Regions from separate parts of the Butyrivibrio sp. XBB1001 genome, predicted to be linked through region 2. Evidence: predicted binding sites of a transcription regulator. Region 2 holds the regulator's gene; each other region holds the start of a gene.
What was found. Region 2 encodes Rex, which represses fermentation and respiration genes when NADH is low (regulators of the CRP and FNR family bind a similar motif). Its sites were predicted from a motif close to ATTGTTAANTANTTAACAAT; they were not measured.
Positions count from the first base shown of each region.

Region 1 (3,284 bases), on a different contig from region 2:
GCAGTTTGCCTGTCCAACGCATCCATTTGTCAGATCCACAGGGATGATTTCATCAAGGTGGTAAAAGATCCAACCGCTGCTATGAATATCATTATTATGCTTAGTAAAAAACTCCATGATGCCAATGAGAGAAACATGCTTCTTTCTACAAAGGACCCAATGGCACGTCTGGCGGGCTTTTTGATGTATAGGGTAGACAGAAGCCCATCAGATGATATAGTATTGAAACTCGATGACATTGCGGCGAGTGTAAGTCTTCGAATGGAAACAGTCAGTCGCAAGCTTCGGGAACTGGAGAAAATGGGCCTTATCGAGAGGCGTGGTCACGCCAAGATCAAGGTTATTGACAGAGATGCACTTAGAGAGATATATGTATCTCAGTAAGATTAAAAGAGGTATTAAATGTTAAAAGGAGCAATTCATTCCGTAGAAACTTTTGGTTCAGTCGATGGACCAGGAATCAGATTCATAGTATTTTTGAAAGGCTGCAAGCTTCGCTGCAAGTATTGCCACAACGCAGATACCTGGGATCCTCATTCAGATGATATGAGAACACCGCAGGAACTTCTGGACTTTGCAGAGAGATATCGTGGTTACTGGGGCGAAGATGGAGGAATAACTGTAAGTGGAGGAGAGCCACTTCTGCAGATAGATTTCCTTATCGAGTTTTTCAAGATGGCCAAGGAGCGTGGCATCAACACTTGTATAGATACAGCACTTCAGCCTTTTGATCCTGATAGGAACAGCGAATTCTTTGGCAAGTTCCAGGAACTTATGAAGTATACAGATCTTTTGCTGGTTGATATCAAGCATATAGATTGCAAGGAACATATAGAGCTCACAGGACTTCCAAATGACAACATTATCGAGGGAATGAAATATTTATCTGAGATTGGCAAGCCAATCTGGATCAGACACGTTTTAGTACCTGGAATTACAGATAATGATGATTATCTTCATCAGACAAGAGCCTTTATTGAGACCCTTTCAAATGTCCAGAAGATAGAGGTGCTTCCATATCACACCATGGGACAGCACAAATTTGAGGCACTTGGAATTCCTTATAAGCTTGAGGGTGTTCAGTCTCCAACAGCAGATCGTGTTCAGAACGCCACTAGAATTTTAAGAGGCGAGTGAGAAATATTTTCAAAACAGAGATAAAATGCTTAGAAACGAGATACCGAGTACGTTTGTACTTGATACCTCGTTTTTTTATCGAAAAAATATGTGTAGAAATTGTGAATTATTTACCAAATTTGATTACAATCAAGGTTTAGACTTTTCTATTTTGCTAATATACTCAACGGTAAATATAAGTGACAATATTTTAACAATTCATGTTAAATATTTGAGAAGGAGTTTATATTATGAACGAAGCATGGAGAGGGTTTAAAGGAACCCACTGGCTGGATGATGTAAACGTAAGAGATTTCATCCAGAACAACTACACACCATATGATGGAGATGAGAGCTTCCTTGCTGATGCTACAGATGCTACTAACAAGCTCTGGGGCAAGCTTCAGGAGCTTCAGAAGCAGGAGCGTGAAAAGGGCGGTGTCCTTGAGTGCGAGACAGAAGTTGTTTCTAGTCTTACAGCTTACGGTCCTGGATATATTGATGAGTCTATGAAGGATCTTGAGCAGATCGTTGGTCTTCAGACAGACAAGCCTCTTAAGAGAGCATTCATGCCTTACGGCGGAATCAAGATGGCTGAGGAAGCTGCTGAGACATACGGCTACAAGGTTAATGAGAAGTTCCACAAGATCTTCACAGAGTACCACAAGACACACAACCAGGCAGTATTTGATGCTTACACACCTGAGATGAGAGCTGCTAGACACAGCCACATCGTAACAGGTCTTCCAGATACATACGGACGTGGACGTATCGTAGGCGACTACAGAAGAGTTGCTCTTTACGGTATCGACTACCTCATTGCCAAGAAGCAGGAAGATTACAACAACTGCGGCGATGGAACAATGCTTGACCACATCATTCGTCAGAGAGAAGAGATCTCAGAGCAGATCAGAGCTCTTAAGGGAATGAAGGAAATGGCAGCTGTTTACGGCTTCGACATTTCACAGCCAGCTAAGAACGCTAAAGAGGCTGTTCAGTGGCTTTACTTTGGATATCTTGCAGCTATCAAGACTCAGAACGGTGCTGCTATGTCTGTTGGACGTGTTTCAACATTCCTTGATATCTATATTGAGAGAGATATTAAAGAGGGAACTCTTACAGAGTCAGAGGCTCAGGAGCTTATCGACCACATGACAATGAAGTTCAGAATGGTTAAGTTCGCTCGTATTCCTTCATACAACAACCTCTTCTCAGGTGACCCAGTATGGGCTACTCTTGAGGTTGGTGGACTTGGTATGGACGGACGTCACATGGTAACCAAGAACGACTTCAGATTCCTTCATACACTTGAGAACATGGGACCTTCACCAGAGCCTAACCTTACAGTTCTTTATACTTCAAAGCTTCCAGCTACATTCAAGAAGTATGCTGCTAAGATCTCTGTTACAACATCTTCAATCCAGTACGAGAACGATGATGTTATGAGACCTATCTGGGGCGATGACTACAGCATCTGCTGCTGCGTATCTGCTACACAGACTGGTAAAGAGATGCAGTTCTTCGGAGCTAGAGCAAACCTTGCTAAGTGTCTTCTTTACGCTATCAACGGTGGTAAGGATGAGAAGTTCCTTACAAAGGATGGCAAGCACATGCAGGTTGGACCTGAGATGGCACCTATTACATCAGAAGTTCTTGATTATAACGAAGTTATGCACAAGTATGACATCATGATGGATTGGCTTGCAGGACTTTATGTAAATATCCTCAACCTTATCCAGTACATGCATGACAAGTACTACTACGAAGCAGCTGAGATGGCTCTTATCGATACAAACGTAAGACGTACATTCGCTACTGGTATTGCTGGTTTCTCACACGTTGTAGATTCACTTTCAGCTATTAAATATGCTAAGGTTACAACAGTTCGTGATGAGTCAGGCCTTGTTGTTGATTACAAGGTAGAGGGAGACTTCCCAAGATATGGTAACGATGATGAGAGAGCTGATGAAATCGCTGTATGGCTTCTTAAGACATTCATGAAGAAGATTGAGAAGCATCACACATACCGTGATTCAGAGCCTACAACATCTATCCTTACAATCACATCAAACGTTGTTTATGGTAAGGCTACAGGTGCTACACCTGATGGAAGACCTGCTTACGCTTCATTCGCACCTGGTGCATCACCATCTTACGGTGCTGAGAAG
Region 1 covers NZ_AUKA01000011.1:99,979-103,262, reverse strand. The annotation lists gene G631_RS0110905 (Crp/Fnr family transcriptional regulator) at 1-384, shown strand, start outside; gene pflA (pyruvate formate-lyase-activating protein) at 403-1,137, shown strand; gene pflB (formate C-acetyltransferase) at 1,368-3,284, shown strand, end outside.
Region 1: the regulator Rex is predicted to act here: its motif matches at 1,316-1,335, upstream of pflB (formate C-acetyltransferase).

Region 2 (3,284 bases):
ATGTAATTCCCCTGTGTATTCGCAGCCAGGATACATGATATGTCCCAGTTTAACCTGATTAAAGGTAATAGTCATATCAGCCTTGACTGCCACCTGACATACCTTGCCGTTATCAGCATTTATTCCAGAGGGAATATCTACGGAGACAACGCAGACATCGGACTGTCTCTCATTCTTGCAAGTATTGATATATCTAACTGCATCAGCAAAGTCTCCTGCGATGCCTCTTGATAATCCAATACCAAACATTGCATCTACTATGATATCCCAGTCTGCGTAGCTTTTGTTGTCTCTTATATTGGAAAAAGTGTCAATGGTTGTACCATATTTTTCTAATATCTTGAGCTGAGATAAAAGAAGGTCGCTTGCCTTTGTGTAATCTCCTATAACACAAACATTTACAAGAATGCCTTTCTGCCTTAATATCCTGGCGATGCAGGCTCCATCTCCGCCATTATTGCCAATGCCGCAAATGACCAAAGCTCTTGCCTTTCTATCCAGTTCTCTGCCCTGAATATGCTCCAGAATATGCTGCACTACTAAAAGTGATGCCCTCTCCATCAAAACAGAGCCAGGTACCCCGAAATACTCAGAAGTGTTCCTGTCATAAATCTTCATTTCCTGACTTGTTACAGCGTATTTCATCTTCCCCTCCAATATGTTACCAGGCAAAAAGCCCTTCTTCCAACAGGTCTCATTCTATAGGAAAAGCTGCCCATTGGGCAGCTTTCTAATCATTCTACATATTCATCTTCTGCCCCTGCAAGAGGTCTCCTGATAGGATGTCTTCTGTCAGGGTCATATTTCATATCAAATATCTCAACAACCTCAGGTCCAAATATCTGATGCATATATGAATATAGATTATAATTCTCCATCTCAGCTTCCTGGAGTCTTATTACATTCTTCTTAAGTTCAATTCTGGCCCTCGTAATCCATTCATCAAGGCTCTTGATGTCCGATGTATTATCATGAAGTCTCTCGTAGCAGACCTTCATAGTCTCTACCATAAGCTTATAATCGATGTCATAAATCTGTTTAGAGAGATCTAAAAGCTCATCCTGATGGCTATCAAGCTTGTCATTGCATTCATTGATAAGACGTGTTCTCTCAGAGATTTCTTTCTCAATGGCTGCTGAATTGCCAGCCTTATTGGCCTTGTCCCTAAGGGGCACAATCTCACCAAGAAGCTTTTTCTTAAGCTTCTTGATGTCCTTGGTCTGGCTTCTGAGCTTACCATCCTTCTCAACAAGGCTGTTAAGTTCATCTGCAAGTTGTTCTATTTCAGGTGTCATTTCTGTCTGCGTAAACAATTGATGCCATTTATTATCCAGCGTCAATATAGGGATGCTCTTCCCCTGTAGCGCAGACATATAAACTTCATCGTCTCTTGCCATCAGATTCTCTCACTATCGTAAGTTTATGAGTTCTCGTACCTATTTATATTATACGATAATTTCATTAAACTGTCAGATAAATGTACATTTTCTACCTGAATATTGTTAGGAACTTCCAAGTCAACATGAGCAAAGTTCCATATAGCCTTTATTCCGCACTCAGCAAGCTTATGTGCCATGGGAACTGCTTGTTCCTTGGGAATAGTCAAAACAGCTATCTCAATATTATTCTTTCTGACAAAGTCTTCCATTTCTTCTACTGGTCTGACTTCCACATCGCGGATCTTGGTTCCGTAAAGTTCAGGATTCTTGTCAAAAGCTCCCTTGAAAACAAAGCCTCTTCTAGTAAAATTGGTATATCCAGCAATAGCCTTACCAAGGTGTCCTGCACCTATGATTACCAGGCTATGTTCCTTGTCGATACCAAGTATCTTACTGATCTCATCATAGAGATAATTAACGTTATAGCCGTAGCCCTGCTGTCCAAAGCCACCAAAATTATTAAAGTCCTGTCTGATCTGAGAAGCAGTTACCTTCATGATGTCACTCAGTTCCTGAGAGGATATTCTCTCAACGCCCTTCTCCTTCAGATCCCCCAAATATCTAAAATATCGCGGAAGTCTACTGATAACCGCCTGAGAAATCTCTTTATCTGCCATTGTCTGCTCCAATTCTGCGTTTGCAAATACTCTAAACGCTATATAGTTAATAAGTTTAGTTCTGATTGTTAATAAATTCTCAAATTAATTATACCGATACGTTAAATAAATGTCAATCAATGAAATGATACAAAACATGGTAAACAAAGAGTAAACAAAGAAAAAAATTCCCGGCCATTTCTGGCCGGGAATCTGAGTTTCTTATAGAAAAAAATGTTGTTTAGCCGATAAGAACACCATTTTCATCAAAGGTATATTTCTTGAGCCAGCGGGTTATAGTTGCATTTTTAACCATATGTCCCTCCTTGTCAAAGAAATGTCTGCCATCATCAAGATCTACAAAGTCGCTTACTACGATATGTCCCTTTGCATTTGCATAGTATACATAGCCGTCCTCAGCTTCAATGAGAGTTGCTACAGCCATCTTGCCATCTGCTGCAAAATAGTATCTTGAAGACCACTTTGTCATGAAACCAGTTACCATATGTCCTTCACCGTCAAAATAGTACTTACCATCTTCAAGTTCTACAAAGTCTGTCTTTACCATAGTACCATTTGGCTTAAAGTAATATGTGTAGCCATCGATAAAGTGCTTGCCTGTAAGGATTGTTCCATCTTCAAGGACATAAGTTGTCTTGCCCCACTTTGTAACGAACTTTCCAGCAGGTGTCTCTGGCTCAGGATCTTCTTCACCACCATAGTAAGAAGCATCTGTGATTACTTTACGAACTACAAGGGCACCAACTCTTGGTGTGCCAGATCCAAACTCTACATTCAGCTGTCCGTCTGCTACTTCTGTAGTTACAGAAGTTACAGTATAAGTATTAGCAGCGTTGCTAACGTTAAAGGATACGCCTTCAACTGTTCCAGAAACAGAACTCTTATAAACTGAGTTACTCATTACTTCTACCTGGTATGCGCCGTTTTCTACATCTACAAGGAATGTTTCACCAGCTGGCAGGCAGAAGTCTGTGTAAACAAGGCCTGGGAAGTCACCTTCATAAGTGAACTCTTCAGTACGTCCCTGCATAAGAACGTCGCCATTAGCAAATCCATAGCCTCTTTCTTTTGTATAGTCACTTCCAAAGGTAGAGATTTTCTTGTCTCCGTTCTTAGGGTTTACAGTAATGCCAGTCCATCCTTCTGCTACACGGCTTGTACTGATACCAAAATCATATTTACCGATAGCAGGATATTTAACTGTTGCCTTTAATACAGCTGTTCCATC
Region 2 covers NZ_AUKA01000002.1:497,952-501,235, reverse strand. The annotation lists gene G631_RS0104920 (bifunctional ADP-dependent NAD(P)H-hydrate dehydratase/NAD(P)H-hydrate epimerase) at 1-645, opposite strand, end outside; gene G631_RS0104915 (hypothetical protein) at 735-1,397, opposite strand; gene G631_RS0104910 (redox-sensing transcriptional repressor Rex) at 1,421-2,056, opposite strand; gene G631_RS0104905 (rhamnogalacturonan lyase family protein) at 2,277-3,284, opposite strand, start outside.

Region 3 (3,284 bases), on a different contig from region 2:
ATGGGAGGAGTTGGAGAATCCGTAATACCATCCACAATTGCCTTGTCTCTAAAGAACATTATGATAAGAATGATTGTCAATATAGCGAGAATGACAAGGGAAATAATCTTGTATATGTAAATATTATTATATACAGTTGCTCTTTTGTTTTTATCGAAGAACTCTGACTGCATCACAATCCTCCTGGGGCATCAAACTATTTAGCAGATTTCATGCACAAAGTATCAAATGCAAATGAACATATGTATAATTATTGTACTATATTTAGTTAATGATATAAAGGAGATTTGTTGTTGCTTATGTTGATACAGGAATCTATAGTCTAATTGCAGATGGAACTCTCTTGTCAAAGGTGTAGTACTCGGTAAAACCGCAATTCATAGCAATTTCACAAGCTTTGTCAAAGGAACCGGCGATTCCTTCTGGAGTGTGGGCATCGGCTCCGAAAGTTATGATACGTCCGCCCAGCTCATAAAATCTTTTTAATACATCTGCTGGTGGATTGGGCTCCTTGCTTCCACGGAAAAGAGCCTTCGTATTAAGGTCAAGTCCCTTGCCATTTTTGACAAGTGTGACTAGTATTTCATCTATTATTTCCTTATACATATTGTAAGAGTAGTAAGGCGCACCACTTGGGGCATAGCGCACAATATAGTCAAGGTGTCCCAGACAGTCAAAGTCATTGAAGACTTGGATGTTCTCTAAAGTGGATTCAAAGTAGCGCTTTATGACTTCTTTTTCATCTCTTCCTTCCCAGGCCTCAGGATAGAAGGGATCCTTTTTATCAAGAAGGTGGATAGAACCAATAACAAAGTCAAAGTCATTTTCCCTGATAAGGTCAGAATTAACGCCTGTTATCTGCATCTGAAGCCCCAGTTCAATTCCATATTTAATAGTGATCTTGTCTTTATACTCTTCTTTATAGGAAAAGAGATCACGTTTATAGGAAGGAATATCAAGAGTAAAGAGGCCTTCCGGAACTTCTTTTGTCACTGGAAAGTCCAGATCCATATGCTCAGTAAAACAGATTTCTGAGAGGCCACGCTTTATGGCACTCTCTATCATATCTTTCATTGGAGTGTCGCTATCTCCGGAATGATTTGAATGCATGTGATAGTCAGCGGGAAGTTTGTACATTTATATCCTTTCCTGGCAGATTGCTTTTTTTGCAAAATCCATTTGAAGTATTGATTATTGTTGATATTACATATATGTCTGCCGTTTATATTTTTTTAATAAAAACCTGTAAAATGCCATGGCTACGCAATTTCTCAAATTTAGCCATTTGCACCCTATTATGATATCACGTTTTTTAAATATTCTTACTTGATTTATGTGGAAAAGTCTATTAGAATTGTAATTGCTGATAAAAAATTATCAAATTGATATGTAACAGCAATCAAAATATAAATTTCATTTTAGGAGGAACTTAAAATGGCAGTAAAAGTTGCAATTAATGGTTTTGGCCGTATCGGTCGTCTTGCATTCAGACAGATGTTTGGTGCAGAAGGTTACGAAGTAGTAGCTATCAACGATTTGACAAGCCCTAAGATGCTTGCTCATCTCTTGAAGTATGATTCATCACAGGGCCGTTACGTAGAAGTGGGTCATGAGGATGACGTAACAGCTGATGATGAGGCTGGTACAATCACAGTAAAGGGTAAGACAATCAAGATCTACAAAGAGCCAGATGCTAACAACTGCCCTTGGGGAGAGCTTGGCGTAGACGTTGTTCTTGAGTGCTCAGGCTTCTATACATCAAAGGAAAAGGCACAGGCACACATCAATGCTGGTGCTAAGAAGGTAGTTATCTCTGCTCCTGCAGGAAACGATCTTCCTACAATCGTTTACAACGTAAACCACAAGACTCTTACAAAGGATGACAAGATCATTTCAGCTGCTTCTTGCACAACAAACTGTCTTGCACCTATGGCTAAGGCTCTTAACGATTACGCTCCAATTCAGTCAGGTATCATGTGCACAATCCACGCTTACACAGGTGACCAGATGATCCTTGATGGACCACAGAGAAAGGGCGACCTCAGAAGATCACGTGCAGGTGCTTGCAATATCGTTCCTAACTCAACAGGTGCTGCTAAGGCTATCGGTCTTGTTATCCCTGAACTTAACGGAAAGCTCATCGGCGCTGCTCAGCGTGTTCCTACACCTACAGGATCAACAACACTTCTCTTTGCAGTAGTTAAGAAGGCTGACGTTACTAAGGAAGCTGTAAACGCAGCTATGAAGGCAGCAGCTACAGAGTCATTCGGATACAACACAGACGAGATCGTTTCATCTGATATCGTTGGTATGAGATTCGGTTCACTCTTCGATGCTACTCAGACTCTTGTAAACAAGGTTGATGACGATACATACGAAGTACAGGTTGTTTCATGGTATGACAACGAGAACTCATACACATCACAGATGGTTAGAACAATCAAGTACTTTGCAGAGCTTGGCTGATCTACCTCGAATATCGAAATAGACTTTTGATGAGGTCCGGTCCATATGGGCCGGGCCTCATTTTTTTAAATCTTTTCAACATCCGATTTAGAGGATGCAATAATTCAAATCTTAATTCCAGGAGGAAAAAAATATGTCACTTAACAAAAAGTCAGTAGATGACATCAATGTAAAGGGCAGACGCGTACTTGTTCGTTGCGATTTCAACGTACCTCTTAAGGCTGGCGAGATCACAGACGAGACAAGAATCGTTGCAGCTCTTCCTACAATCCAGAAGCTTATCAAGGATGGCGGCAAGGTTATCCTTTGCTCACACCTTGGAAAGGTTAAGAATGGCCCTAACGAGGGTGAGTCACTTGCTCCAGTTGCTAAGAGACTTTCAGAGAAGCTTGGCAAGGAAGTTAAGTTCATCGCAGATTACAATGTAACAGGCGCTGATGCTACAGCAGCTGTTGCAGCTATGAATGAGGGAGATGTAATTCTTCTTCAGAATACAAGATTCAGAGGCAAGGAAGAGACTAAGCCTGAAGAGGCTGGTGAGGCTTTTGCAAAAGAGCTTGCTGATCTTGCTGATGATTATGTATGCGACGCTTTTGGTTCAGCTCACAGAGCACATGCTTCTGTTGCAGTTGTTACTAAGTACATCACACAGAAGGGTGGCAGCAATGTAGTTGGTTACCTTATGCAGAAGGAAATCGACTTCCTTGGAAATGCTGTTGAGAACCCAGTTAGACCTTTCGTAGCTATTCTTGGTGGCGCTAAGGTTGCTGATAAGCTCAACGTTATCAACACTCTTCTTGATAAGTGCGATACTCTTA
Region 3 covers NZ_KE384202.1:8,711-11,994, reverse strand. The annotation lists gene G631_RS0117305 (GGDEF domain-containing protein) at 1-173, opposite strand, end outside; gene G631_RS0117300 (histidinol-phosphatase HisJ family protein) at 316-1,137, opposite strand; gene gap (type I glyceraldehyde-3-phosphate dehydrogenase) at 1,435-2,466, shown strand; gene G631_RS0117290 (phosphoglycerate kinase) at 2,600-3,284, shown strand, end outside.
Region 3: the regulator Rex is predicted to act here: its motif matches at 1,363-1,382, upstream of gap (type I glyceraldehyde-3-phosphate dehydrogenase).